Regions from separate parts of the Undibacterium sp. Di26W genome, predicted to be linked through region 1. Evidence: predicted binding sites of a transcription regulator. Region 1 holds the regulator's gene; each other region holds the start of a gene.
The links. The regulator LexA, encoded in region 1, represses DNA repair genes until DNA is damaged. The targets are predictions, from matches to a motif close to ACTGTATNNNNATACAGT.
Positions count from the first base shown of each region.

Region 1 (4,747 bases):
GATTTCGATCTGTCCGACGTGATGTTTGTGGCGACCTCCAATTCCTACAATATCCCGCCAGCTTTGCTGGACCGGATGGAAGTGATACGCCTGTCGGGTTATACCGAAGATGAAAAAACCAGCATTGCCCAACGCTATTTGCTGCCTAAACAAATCAAGAACAATGGTTTGAAAGAAGGCGAAATCACCGTGGCAGAAAGTGCTTTGCGCGACATCATCCGTTATTACACCCGTGAAGCCGGTGTGCGTTCGCTGGAAAGGGAAATCTCCAAGATTTGCCGCAAGGTCGTGAAAATGCTCTTGCTGAAAAAGACCGAGAAAAAAGCCACAGTCAATTCCAAGAACCTGGATAAATACCTGGGTGTGCGTCGCTATGACTTTGGCGTCGCCGTCAAGGATAACCAGATTGGCCAGGTTGTCGGTTTGGCCTGGACTGAAGTGGGCGGCGATTTGCTGACCATAGAAGCCGTAGCCATGCCGGGCAAAGGTGGTGTCATTCGTACAGGTACCCTGGGCGATGTCATGAAAGAATCGATCGAAGCAGCCCGTACTGTGGTACGCAGTCGCGCCAAGCGTCTGGGTATCAAGGCCGATGTGTTCGAGAAGAGTGACATCCATATCCACGTACCCGAAGGTGCAACACCGAAAGACGGCCCGTCTGCCGGTATTGCCATGACCACGGCGCTGGTGTCCGTATTCACCGGCATCCCGGTTCGTGCTGATGTCGCCATGACAGGTGAAATCACATTGCGCGGCGAAGTATTGCCTATCGGTGGCTTGAAAGAAAAATTGCTGGCTGCACATCGCGGTGGTATCAAAACCGTGTTGATACCAGAAGAAAATGCCAAGGATCTGACAGAGATCCCGGACAACGTCAAAAACAAACTGGAAATCATCCCGGTTCGCTGGATAGACAAAGTCCTGGAAATCGCACTGGAAACCCAGCCTGTTCCTCTGGTCGACGAGCCAGTCCCCGTAGCTGCCGCCGCAACACCGGCAACGCCAGAAACACCGGCGGATACGACAGTGGTGAAACACTAGGCTTAGGGGGTGTCGGCGTATGCCGGCAGACTCTGCTAGCCAATAAAGAAAAGCGCCCGATTTCTAATCGGGCGCTTTTTTATTGATGTTGGCATAAAAGTTTGAGGACGAGCCAGGCGTGATCCGGATGAGAGGGGAGGATCACACCCAGGCTGTCCTCAAACCCAGTTTCTCATCAGGCCGACTGCCAGGCCTTCCAGAGCAAAATCTTCTTCGGTATCGCCGACCCTGATGATGGGGTAATCCGGGTTTTCTGGCATCAGTTCAATCAGGTCGCCGGTTTTCTTGTAGCGTTTGACGGTGACATCATCGCCCAGGCGGGCGACGACGATCTGGCCATTGCGGGCGCTGTCGGTTTTTTTTACGGCCAGCAAATCACCATCAAGGATGCCGGCATCGCGCATGGACATGCCGCGTACCTTCAGCAAAAAGTCAGGCTTGGCAGAGAACAGGGCGGGGTCCACATGGTAGGTGGATTCGATATGTTCGCTAGCCAGTATCGGCGAACCGGCAGCGACGCGGCCAACCAGCGGCAGGCTCAGTTGCATCAGTGCCGGATGCGGTAGCGCCATCTGTATGCCGGGGATGTGGCTGGACAGTGCGGATTCCAGCAGGCGTATGCCGCGCGAGGTGCCAGCGGCAATCTCGATCACACCCTTGCGTGCCAGTGCCTGCAAATGTTCTTCGGCCGCATTGGTGGAGCGGAATCCCAGTTCAGCGGCAATTTCTGCGCGGGTAGGCGGAAATCCGGTATTTTGGATGGCATCCTTGATCAGGTTAAGTATTTGTTCCTGGCGGGCAGTCAGTTTTAGCATGGCGTTTTCTAATGTGAATGTGCTGTATATGCAAGCAGTCTGTATTTTTATACAGTAAAGCTGAATATGCAAGTCAAAATCCGCAGAGAGTGGCAAAAATGTGAAAAATATCCTCATTCAAACAGGTGAATGAGGTGTTTGCTTGGCTAAGTCACTGATCTAATTGATCAAAATGAAAAACTGGGTTATTATTGTCGGCTTTCCTCTTCCCGCACTCGTCTTGACGCCGAGGCGGGCTATTTTTATTGTCCACAAGGAGAATATATGCGTCATTATGAAATCGTATTTATCGTACATCCCGATCAGAGCGAGCAAGTTCCTGCAATGATCGAACGCTACAAGGCAAGTGTTGTAGCGCGTGGTGGTCAAATCCATCGCGTTGAAGACTGGGGCCGTCGTCAACTGGCTTACATGATTCAAAAACTGGCGAAAGCGCACTATGTTTGCTTGAACATTGAATGCGATGCCGAAACTCTGCTCGAGTTGGAAACAGCATTTAAATTCAATGATGCTGTCTTGCGTCACCTGACAGTCAAACTGAAAAAAGCAGAAGCAACACCTTCTCCAATGATGAAAGCTGTTCAGAAGGAAGATGCTGCAAAAGCGCAACGTGTTGAAGCGCCTGCTGCTTAATTATTCATTGACAGAGGTCGTGTAAAAAATAGTGAATCAGCTGAAGCTTGTAGCCCGGATCGTAGAAAAAACCGCATTGCGGTACACACCGGCCGGTATACCGATAGCTTCTGCGACATTGATGCACAGTTCGGAAACTCGTGAGGCGAACGCAGTTCGACAGGTCGAGTTTGAAATTTCAGCAGTTGCGGCAGGGGAGATTTCCCGCCAATTCAATGAAATTGCACTGGATGTGCCGGTGGAATTTACTGGTTTTTTAGCACGCAAAAATCGCAATAGCAAAAGTCTCGTTTTTCATGTCACTGAATTCGGGACACCTTTACTAGATTAGGAGCCAAAAATGGCATTCGGTAAAAAATTCGACAAAAGCAAATTGAAGCAAAAGCGTCAGCAACAAAATCCTTTGTTCAAGCGCAAAAAATTCTGCCGTTTCACAGCGGCACATGTAGAAAAAGTTGACTACAAAGACATCGACACACTGAAAGACTTCGTGCAAGAAAACGGCAAAATCATGCCTGCACGTCTGACAGGTACTAAAGCGTTGTACCAGCGTCAAGTTGATACAGCAATCAAACGTGCACGTTACCTCGCGTTGCTGCCATACACTGATTTGCACACAGCGTAATTGACGACAAGGTAAAGGAGAAAAATATGCAAGTTATTCTGTTGGATAAAGTCGTTAATCTCGGCAATCTGGGTGATGTAGTTCGTGTAAAAGACGGCTATGCCCGTAACTTTTTGATTCCTCAACGTATGGCTCGTCGTGCAACGACAGTTGCCGTTGCTGAATTCGAAGCAAAACGCGCTGAACTGGAAAAAGTAGCAGCCGCCAAATTGGCAGCAGCACAGGCTCAAGGTGAAAAACTGTCCGGTTTGACAGTGCAAATCACCCAGAAATCTGGTGTTGATGGCCGTTTGTTCGGTTCCGTTACTAACTTCGATATCGCTGACGCCCTGACAAAACAAGGTTTCGCGGTTGAAAAAGCACAAGTGCGTCTGCCACAAGGTCCATTGAAGATCGCTGGCGATCACAGCGTTTCCGTTGCATTGCATACGGACGTAGTGGTTGACGTGATCGTTGCTGTACTGGGCGAACACGCCTAATTTGCTGCTTGCAAATTGCTGAAGAAAAAGCCGGGAATTCCCGGCTTTTTTGTTGTGTGCGGGATATTTTTCCTGGTTTTGTTGCTTACGGGATATTTGTTGCAGCGTGATTAGACGCTTGTCACAATCTTGTCACAAACAAGCTTGTTTCCCTCACGTTGTATTGTCTGGCAATTTGAATTAACGGTTATAATGCGCGCCATGAAAGCTGGTTCTGATCCTCAAGTTGACGCGATACGCGTTCCCCCCCATTCCATAGAAGCAGAGCAATCTGTCCTAGGCGGCTTGTTGCTTGACAATGCCGCCTGGGATCGTATCGCCGACTTTATCAGCGAAGAAGATTTTTATCGCTATGACCATCGCATCATTTTTCAATGCATGGTCAAGCTCATCAATGCGTCCCGTCCTGCTGACGTGATTACCGTGTTCGAAGCCCTGAGTGGCATGAACAAGGCCGAAGATGCAGGTGGCCTGAGCTACCTGAATGCCCTGGCGCAAAACACCCCCTCGGCCGCGAATATACGGCGCTATGCCGAAATCGTGCGTGACCGTGGCGTATTGCGCAAGCTGATCACGGTATCCGATGAAATCGCTGGCAATGCCTTTAATCCGCAGGGTAAGGAAGTCAAGCAAATGCTGGACGAGGCCGAATCCAAGATTTTTGCCATCGCCGAAGAAGGTGCCCGTGGTGCCCAGGGTTTCCAGGCCATCCAGCCCTTGCTGACCCAGGTGGTCGAACGTATTGATGAACTGTATAACCGCGACAATCAAAATGATATTACCGGTGTACCTACCGGTTTTGCCGATCTGGATAAAATGACTTCCGGTCTGCAGCCTGGTGATCTGATCATTGTTGCCGGTCGTCCCTCCATGGGCAAGACTGCGTTTTCGCTGAATATCGGTGAAAACGTGGCGATCGAGAGTGGTTTGCCAGTTGCCGTGTTTTCCATGGAGATGGGCGGCACCCAATTGGCCATGCGTATGCTGGGTTCGGTGGGGCGTCTGGATCAAAGCCGCCTGCGTGTCGGCAAGCTGACAGATGAAGACTGGCCACGCCTGACGCATGCCATCCAAAAAATGAATGATGCACAGTTGTACATCGATGAAACCCCGGCGCTGAGCTCGATAGAATTGCGCGCCCGTTCGCGTCGTCT
Region 1 covers NZ_JBMPOR010000018.1:100,981-105,727, forward strand. The annotation lists gene lon (endopeptidase La) at 1-1,041, shown strand, start outside; gene lexA (transcriptional repressor LexA) at 1,200-1,856, opposite strand; gene rpsF (30S ribosomal protein S6) at 2,121-2,489, shown strand; gene priB (primosomal replication protein N) at 2,521-2,820, shown strand; gene rpsR (30S ribosomal protein S18) at 2,830-3,114, shown strand; gene rplI (50S ribosomal protein L9) at 3,141-3,593, shown strand; gene ACO0LM_RS19675 (replicative DNA helicase) at 3,795-4,747, shown strand, end outside.

Region 2 (4,747 bases), on a different contig from region 1:
ATGGTGAATTCGCGGATTTCTGGTGAAGACCTGAAGACCGAATTTTCTGTCGTCCGCAATGAGATGGAAAAAAATGAAAATTCGCCCGTCGGCACCCTGATACAGCGCGTCATTTCCAGCGCCCACCAATGGCATAACTATGGCAAGGACACCATCGGTGCCCGCAGCGACGTGGAAAACGTCAATATCCCGCACCTGCAGGCTTTCTGGCGCAAATATTACCAGCCGGACAATTCCACCCTTATCGTCGCCGGGGCCTTTGATGCCAAAGAGACGCTGCAACTGATCAGTACCCACTTCGGCAAAATCCCCAGACCGAAACGCCAGATAGAAACCACCTATACGCTGGACCCGGTGCAGGACGGCGAACATGACGTGACCGTACGCCGCGTCGGCGATTCACAGGCCGTGGTGGCGCTGTACCATACCGTGCCAGCAGCGCATCCCGATTATGCAGCGACAGAGGCACTGGCCCTGATACTGGGCGATACACCGAATGGCCGCTTGTACAAGGCCCTGGTGGAAACCAAGAAAACCACTGATGTATTCCCATGGGCAGCCAATCTGGAAGAACCTGGCTTCCTGCTGCTGGGCGCAACTATGCGTACCGAACAGAGTGTCCCGGAAGCGAAAAAGATTTTACTGGAAACCATAGAAAGCTTTGACAAAATCCCGGTCACCGAAGCCGAACTGGCGCGTGCCAAGGCCAAGCTGGATTCTGACATTGCTCAGGTCTTCAATGATCCGGAAAAACTGGGCGTGTCTTTGTCAGAAAGCATCGCCAGTGGTGACTGGCGCCTGTTCTTCCTGTTCCGTGATCGCGTCAAGGCATTGAAAGTCGACGAGGTACAAAGGGTGGCCACGACCTGGCTGAAATCCACCAACCGTACTTCTGGCAGCTTCATCCCTAGTGACAAACCTGAACGCGTACCGGCCCCGGCCAAAGTCGCGGTCGATGAACAGATCAAGGAATTCAAACCTGGCGTGGCCCTGGCGCAGGCAGAAAATTTTGCCACTACCCCAGACAATATAGACAAGCGCACCCAGACCGGTGCACTCAGCAATGGCTTCAAGTATGCGCTGCTGCCAAAAACCACGCGTGGCAATACCGTGGTGCTGTCCTTGATGCTAAACCTGGGTGATGAAAACAGCCTGAAAGGCAAGGTCAGTGCTGGTGAACTGGCGGCCGCCATGCTGAACCGTGGTACTGAAAAACTCAGCCGCCAGCAATTCACCGAAGAACTCGACAAACTCAAGGCCAAGCTGCAAATCGGCGGCAGTGCGGCAACCGTCTACATCAATGCAGAAACCGTACGCGACAACCTGCCACGGGTACTGGAACTATTGCATGATGCCCTGCGCCAACCGGCCTTCAGCGAAACCGAATTTACCCAACTGATCAATGCCCAACTGGCCCAATTGGAAGAATCGCGCAAAGACCCACAAGCCATTGCAGTGGATGCCACCAGAAAAGCATTGAACAACTGGCCGGCAGATGACCCGCGTTACCAGCGCTCCATTGATGAACAGATTGCCGCCCTGAAAACCGCCAAACTTGCCGATGCCAAGGCATTCTGGAAAGAGTTCTACGGTGTCAACCAGGCTAACCAGGCGCAATTGTCCATCGTTGGCGAGTTCGATGCAGCCGCCATCAAAACCCAGTTGCAGACCGCCTTTGGTGACTGGAAGGCACAGCAAAACTTCAGCCGCCTGGCCAGGCCTTATCGCGCCACCAAGGCCGAAGAAAAACAATTGATTACACCGGACAAGGCAAATGCCTTTTTCTATGCCAGCATGCAGGTGCCCGTCGGCATCAAACATCCTGACTACCCGGCACTGGTCATGGGTAATTACCTATTGGGCGGCAGTTTTAATTCACGCATCCTGGAACGCATACGCCAAAAAGACGGCATCAGTTATGGCGGAAACTCGTCCTTCAATGGCTCAGCCCTGGATGAAGTCGCCTCGTTCTCGGTCGCGGCCATTTATGCACCGCAAAACCGCGTCAAGCTGGAAACCGGCATACGGGAAGAAATTAGCCGCGCCCTGAAAGATGGCTTTAGCGCCGCCGAACTGGAAGACGGCAAGAAGAGCCTGCTACAGCAAATGCAACTGGAACGCAGCCAGGACAATGCCCTCGCATCCACACTGACCACCAACCTGTATCTGGGTCGTAATATGCAATTTGATGCCGAGATGGAAAAGAAAATCCAGGGCCTGAGCGTCACCACCATCAAGGAAGCCATGAACCGGCATCTGGGTTATGACAAGCTGGTGCGGGTTTTTGCGGGTGATTTCAAGTAAGCCTACAAACCAGGCTGCAAGGAATTCCCTCCTTCTCATGAGGAAAGTCCTTGCAGCTATTCACCACCAAACAAATTCAACTGACTCTCGGTTTTCTCATCGGCCAGCCGCGTTCCCAGGCCCAGCAGACGTACGGGTAACTGGCGGCGAGAATAGCCGGTTGCCAGCAGTTGTACATACATGTCCTGATCCAGCGCCCTGGCACCGCATTCCACCGTGGTGACGCGAAAATCTGAAAAACGGATTTTGACATACAGCTTCTGTATGCTGTCTTCTGCTGCCGCCCTTTGCATGCGCTGCTGCAAGGACTTGAACAGGACCGGCAACTCGGCCTGGCAGGCAGCCAAATCCGGCAAATCGATGGTATAGGTTTCTTCCACGCTCACGGACTTACGCTCCGAGTAAGCGCATACTTCACGCAGGTCTATGCCACGACATAGCTGGTACAGATTATTCCCCAGTTTGCCAAAATGCTGCATCAGATCAGGTAGCGACCATGTCAGCAAGTCGCGGCATTCATGGATGCCCATGGAATGCAGTTTGGCGGCAGTGACCTTGCCGACACCAAACAGGCGGGCCACAGGCAAAGCGGCGACGAAGTCTTCGACCTGGTCGGGCAAGATGACGAACATGCCGTCTGGCTTGTTCCAGTCACTGGCGATCTTGGCCAGGAACTTGTTCGGTGCCACCCCGGCAGATGCAGTAATGCCCACTGTGTCGGCAATGCGCGCCCGTATCTCTTGCGCTATCAGGGTGGCACTGCCTTTGTACTGGGTGGAATGGCTGACATCCAGATAAGCTTCATCCAACGACAGCGGTTCCACTGCATCGGTGTAATCACGGTAAATCGCCAGGATCTGGCGCGAGGCTACCCGGTATTTTTCCATGGTCGGCGGCATGATCAGCAGGTCCGGGCAGCGCCGCACCGCCTGTGACATTGGCATGGCCGAACGGATGCCGAAGCGGCGCGCTTCATAATTACAGGTCGCCACCACCCCGCGCTGGTCAGGCTTGCCGCCCACCGCCAGGGGTTTTCCACGCAGCGTCGGATCATCACGCATCTCTATCGCTGCATAAAAACAGTCACAGTCGCAGTGGATAATCTTTTTCAAACTGGCTACTCAAAGTAAGAATACCGTATTTTATCCCGAATCCAGGGTTTAACTGAGCATACATACAGTATAAATATGGCTAATTCTTGGAAGAAATGACTAGTTGTTGTGGTTTAAGCTAAGATAGTCTTATCTACCGCAACACGATTTGCATGCTTTTTTTGAAGGATGGGTAATGAAAAAACTGTTTTCGCTGATTTGTACCGTGGTTTTTGGCTTGAGCATGGCGCATGCTGGCACCAATCCGGTACAAGCCTATGATGAAAGCGCCGATGCCAGGACCGCCATCACCAAAGCGCTGGCAGAAGCCAAAAAAAGTGACAAGAAAGTTCTGGTGATCTTCGGTGCCAACTGGTGCAAGGATTGCCTGGAACTGGACAAATCCATGCATGGCAAAAACGCCCCCCTGCTGAACAGCAAGTTTGTCACCGTCAAGGTGAATGTCGGCCAGTTCGATAAAAATATGGACCTGTCCGATAGCTATGGCACGCCGACCAAGAAGGGGATACCGGCAGCGGTCTTGTTAAGGCCGGACAATAGTGTGCTGTATGCATCCAAAGGTGGCGAATTGTCGAATGCCCGCAAAATGAGTGAGCAGGGGGTATATGATTTTTTTGATGAAATCACTGCCCTGTATCACTAAGCATGGTCAATCCGGATGTCTGATCTGTCTCCCCCACCCATGCTTCCGCCTGATCAGGCGGAGCTGGACATGCTGAGACGCAGCCATCATCTGTTATCGAGTTTTTCGCATCATCTGCCGGTCATGTTTTATCAATACCGGCGTTATCCTGATGGCCGCGTCTGTTTCCCGTACGCCAGCGATGCCGTCACCACTTTCTTTGGGGTCCAGGCAGAACAGTTGCGGGAAGATGCCCGTTTCCTGGCAAACATCATACATCCGGATGATTTGCCGAAAATGATAGTCGCCATACGTAAATCGTATACCGATCTCAGCGTCTGGCACCAGGAATACCGCGTCATTTTTCCCGACAAGCCAGACCGCTGGGTGATGGGGAATGCCACGCCAGAATTATTGCCGGATGGCAGTGTATTGTGGCATGGCTTTCTGACAGACAATACCGAACGCAAGCTGACCGAGCAAAGATTGCAGGCTGCCGAACGCCAGCGCCGCCTGGTCATGAAGGCTTCAAACCAGGGGCTGTACGATATCAATCTACAAACCGGCGAAGGCAGTTTCAGTCCGGAATACTTGCAAATGCTGGGTTACGACCCGGAGGACTTTGCTACGCCGCAACTGTTCTGGGATTATTTCTGGGGCGCGGGGGTGCACCCGGATGATGTCAAAAGTCTTAAGAAAGCCTACAAGG
Region 2 covers NZ_JBMPOR010000009.1:14,754-19,500, reverse strand. The annotation lists gene ACO0LM_RS12695 (M16 family metallopeptidase) at 1-2,304, shown strand, start outside; gene dinB (DNA polymerase IV) at 2,361-3,416, opposite strand; gene ACO0LM_RS12685 (thioredoxin family protein) at 3,592-4,059, shown strand; gene ACO0LM_RS12680 (PAS domain-containing protein) at 4,129-4,747, shown strand, end outside.
Region 2: a site for LexA is predicted at 3,468-3,485, ahead of dinB (DNA polymerase IV). Genes of this name have one in related genera too.

Region 3 (4,747 bases), on a different contig from region 1:
GGGTACAAAATTTCTTCCACGACCGGTGACAATCTGTGAATTTCATCGATGAACAAGACATCGTTTGCTTCCAGGTTGGTTAGCAGGGCAGCCAGGTCGCCCGCACGTTCCAGCACCGGTCCCGATGTCTGGCGCAGATTGACACCCATCTCGCGTGCAATAATATGCGCGAGGGTGGTTTTACCCAGGCCTGGCGGACCAAACAGCAGCGTGTGATCGAGTGCTTCGCTGCGTTGTCTGGCAGCGGTGATAAAAATTTCCAACTGGCCGCGTATCTTTTCCTGCCCCACATACTCATCCAGTTGTTTGGGGCGCAGGGCGCGTTCTATCGCTTCTTCATTGGGGGAGCTCGGCGTTGCCGAGATAATGCGCGGCTCGCTGAAGTTGGAAGAAAGATTATCTGTCTGTATCGTCATCGCTTAGCCTTTGGACAGTGCTTTCAATGCCAGCTTGATACCGTCGGATACCCCGCTGCCGGCAGGCACGGATTTCATCGCCAGCAAGGCTTCTTTGTCGGAATAACCAAGGGCTTGCAAGGCATTCAGGATATCGGCGCTATGGTCACCTGCCGCCAGCGCGGCTGTTGCAGTACCCAGGTCTGCGCCCAATTTACCTTTCAGTTCCAGTAGCAGGCGTTCAGCGGTCTTTTTGCCTATGCCAGGCACGCGGGTCAGGCGTCCGGCTTCCTGCAGGGTAATCGCCTGCGCCAGATCAGCGACTGACATGCCGGACAGGATAGACAGGGCAGTGCGGGCACCAACCCCGCTGATCTTGATCAGTTGTTTGAAGGTGCTGCGTTCTTCTGCCGTACCAAAACCAAACAGCACGTGCGCATCTTCGCGTATCGCCAGGTGGGTCAGCAAGACGACTTTTTCACCCAGGTGCGGCAGATTATAGAAGGTGCTCATGGGCACATCGACTTCATAGCCTACGCCCTGGCAATCGACCAGCAATTGCGGAGGATTCTTTTCTATCAGAGTGCCAGCAATGCGACCTATCATGAGACTGCTTTCATACTGTATGAATAAGCAGTGATAGTAAACGATTCTTGGGCGTTTGACGAGGCTCGCGGGGAAATTATATTGATATTGCGATATCGCAATTATTGATCACGAGCGCCTGACAAGAATGAGCAGCATCCCTGTCAGGGTTTAACCTACCAGCCGCCCGCCCTTGACGCGCAAGCCCTTCTTGGCCAAGCCTGGCGCAATCGCCCCCAGAGTTGCAAGGATATCACCGCTATGCGCATGGCAAATCGCCACACCCAGCGCATCGGCTGCATCGCTGCCAGGCAGGCCAGACAGCGCCAGCAGGCGCTGTACCATATCCTGTACCTGTTCCTTCTTGGCCCGGCCATGGCCGACCACTCCCTGTTTGACTTGCAGGGCCGTGTATTCTGCGACTACCAGGTCGGCCGCCACCAGAGCACAAATGGCCGCCCCGCGTGCCTGCCCCAGCAAGAGCGTGGATTGTGGATTGACGTTGACGAACACTTTTTCTATGGCCGCACAATCGGGCTGGTAAGTGCGTACTACCTCAGAAACGCCTGATAAAATGGTCTTTAAGCGTTCCGGTAAAGTGCCATCAATGGTCTTTATGGTGCCCGAGGCGATATACGTCAGCTTGCTGCCCTGTTTGTGAATGACGCCAAAACCGGTAGTGCGCAAGCCGGGGTCTATGCCTAGGATTTTCATGAATTGTTTTTGTGGGTATCGGTGGTCTGGCGCTAATTGCCGATGTTGCTGAGAGGGTGTTGCTTAAGAGTATAGCGTATCAATGTGGAGTTTTATTTGTGCTTATGTGAGTAGGTAATTACTTTTGTTTATTGTTATTTGTGACTGGTATGCGTGAACAACCAACGCTGCTGGAGCGCCAGCCCGGTAGCCTCCAGTCTGGCACTAGTCAGAATAGTGACGTAAGCCATAAAGATGAGAGGGCAGAATAAAAAACGGCTCTGGGATAACAGAGCCGTTAATTTGATCAATACAGCATCAGCACCGTATCAACACCGCATCAATGACGGAAATGACGGGTACCCGTGTACACCATCACCACACCGCGTTCATCAGCAGCATCAATCACTTCCTGGTCACGCATGGAACCACCGGGATGGATGACACAGGTCGCGCCAGCATCCACCACGACATCCAGGCCATCACGGAAGGGGAAGAACGCGTCGGACGCTACCGCAGAACCGGCCAGTATCAGGCCAGCATTCTGCGCCTTGATAGAGGCGATACGGGCAGAGTCAATCCGGCTCATCTGGCCGGCACCTACACCCAGCGTCATGCCATTGCCGCAGAAGACGATGGCATTTGATTTGACATATTTGGCCACGCGCCAGGCGAACATCATGTCAGCCATTTGTTGTGGGCTTGGCTGCAATTTCGAGACGACGCGCAATTCTTCCTGTAGGACGTTTTTGGCATCTGGTGCCTGCACCAGCAAACCACCGCCGACGCGTTTCATATCGTACTGGTTGAAGCCGGCACCCAAAGAAATTTCCAGCAGGCGTACGTTTTGTTTGGCTGCAAAAATCTGTTTGGCTTCCGCAGTGAAGGATGGCGCGATCAACACTTCGACGAATTGCTTGGCGACGATTTCAGCAGCCTTGCCGTCGAGTTCGCGATTGAAAGCGATGATGCCGCCGAAAGCAGACGTAGGGTCTGTCTGCAAAGCCTTGCTATACGATTCAAACGGCGTCGCACCCAGCGCCACGCCGCAAGGATTGGCATGCTTAACGATGACGCAGGCAGATTCAGCGAAAGACTTCACGCATTCCCAGGCAGCATCGGCGTCGGCGATATTGTTGTAAGACAGTTCCTTGCCTTGCAATTGCTTGTAGTTGGCCAATGAGCCTTCGAGAGACTTCAGGTCGCGGTAAAAAGCCGCAGACTGGTGTGGGTTTTCACCGTAACGCATTTCCTGCACTTTTTCAAAATGCAGGTTCAGTGTTTGTGGATAAGCGCTGCGTGTAGCATGCGCCTTGTCTTCACCCAGGCTGCTCAGGTAATTGGTGATGGCACCATCGTATTGCGCGGTGTGGGCAAATACTTTTTTTGCCAGTGAAAACTTGGTGTTATAGCTGACGACGTTTTGATGTGCCTTCATCTCTGCCAGCACCACGGCATAATCAGCCGGGTCAACAATGACAGTCACGTCTTTGTGGTTCTTGGCAGACGAACGCAACATGGTCGGGCCGCCGATGTCGATATTTTCTATCGCATCTTCGAGTGAGCATTCGCCCTTGGCCACAGTTTGCTGGAACGGGTACAGGTTCACCACCACCATGTCGATGGTAGGAATGCCATGCTGTTCCAGCGCAGCCACGTGTTCAGGGAAATCACGGCGCGCCAGGATGCCCCCATGCACTTTCGGGTGCAGGGTCTTGACACGGCCATCGAGCATCTCAGGAAAACCGGTGTAGTCTGCCACTTCAGTCACAGGCAGGCCGTTGTCAGCCAGCAGTTTGGCCGTGCCACCCGTGGACAAGAGCTTGACACCGAGCGCAGACAATTCACGTGCAAATTCGAGCACACCGGTCTTGTCGGAGACGGAAATGAGGGCTTGTTTGATCATGATTTTTGATATGAGTAAGGAAATCGGTGTCATGCCTCGCGGATAGATTAAAGCAAACCGTGTTGCTGCAATTTCTTGCGCAAGGTATTCCGGTTAATGCCTAACATATCAGCGGCTTGTGACTGGTTGCTGGAGGCCCGCGTCATGACCATTTCTAACATTGGCTTTTCAACGGCTAACACGACCATGTCGTAAATATTGGATGCGGGTTGCTCGCCCAGGTCCCGGAAATATTTTTCCAGGTTTTTGTGGACGGCGTCTTGGATGCTATCTTTGCTCATGCTGTTTTTATCACTGTTCGGTTATGCCAGGCGGCGAGTTGTCCGTGGATGAAGGACGGGAAGACAAAAGGGTATTCGCCTTACGCTGCCAGTTTTTCTTCAAAGGGGCGGTATTGTAACCGCTCCCCATCCATGTGATCAAAAAAACTGCTGACGGCGGCAAGTTGTTCATCACAGTCCGTCAGTAAGTTCATTTGTTGCCGGAATTCTTCACCACCTACCAGGTCTTGCATATACCAGCCTATGTGTTTGCGTGCCGTTCGTACACCGAGATAGTCACCGTAGAAGGCATAGTGCGCTTTCAAATGGGCATCCATCAGTTCACGAACTTCAGAAATCAGAGGGGCAGGTAAATATTGTCCGGTATTGAGGAAGTGGGCGATCTCGCGAAAGATCCACGGTCGGCCTTGCGCCGCCCGGCCTATCATGATGGCGTCAGCACCGGTGACCTGCAAAACATATTTGGCCTTTTCCGGTGTCGTGATGTCGCCATTGGCAACCACGGGAATATTGACTGCGGCCTTGACCGCAGCGATGGTGTCATATTCGGCATCACCCTTGTAGCCATCGGCGCGGGTACGCCCATGCAGGGTCAGCATTTGTATGCCAGCCGCTTCTGCCATGCGGGCAATGTTCAGGGCATTTTTGTTTGCCCTGTCCCAGCCAGTACGAAACTTCAGCGTCACCGGCACATCGACTGCACCGACTACCGCATCCAGTATTTTCCCGACCAGGCTTTCATGTTGCAACAAGGCAGAACCGCACCAGGCATTGCAAACTTTTTTCACCGGACAACCCATATTGATATCGATGATTTGCGCACCTTTATCCACATTATGCCTGGCACATTCTGCCAGCATTTGCGGGTCAGCACCGGCGATCTGCAC
Region 3 covers NZ_JBMPOR010000029.1:34,896-39,642, reverse strand. The annotation lists gene ruvB (Holliday junction branch migration DNA helicase RuvB) at 1-416, opposite strand, end outside; gene ruvA (Holliday junction branch migration protein RuvA) at 420-1,001, opposite strand; gene ruvC (crossover junction endodeoxyribonuclease RuvC) at 1,152-1,694, opposite strand; gene purH (bifunctional phosphoribosylaminoimidazolecarboxamide formyltransferase/IMP cyclohydrolase) at 2,014-3,579, opposite strand; gene ACO0LM_RS25405 (helix-turn-helix domain-containing protein) at 3,627-3,860, opposite strand; gene dusB (tRNA dihydrouridine synthase DusB) at 3,941-4,747, opposite strand, start outside.
Region 3: a site for LexA is predicted at 1,016-1,033, ahead of ruvA (Holliday junction branch migration protein RuvA). Genes of this name have one in related genera too.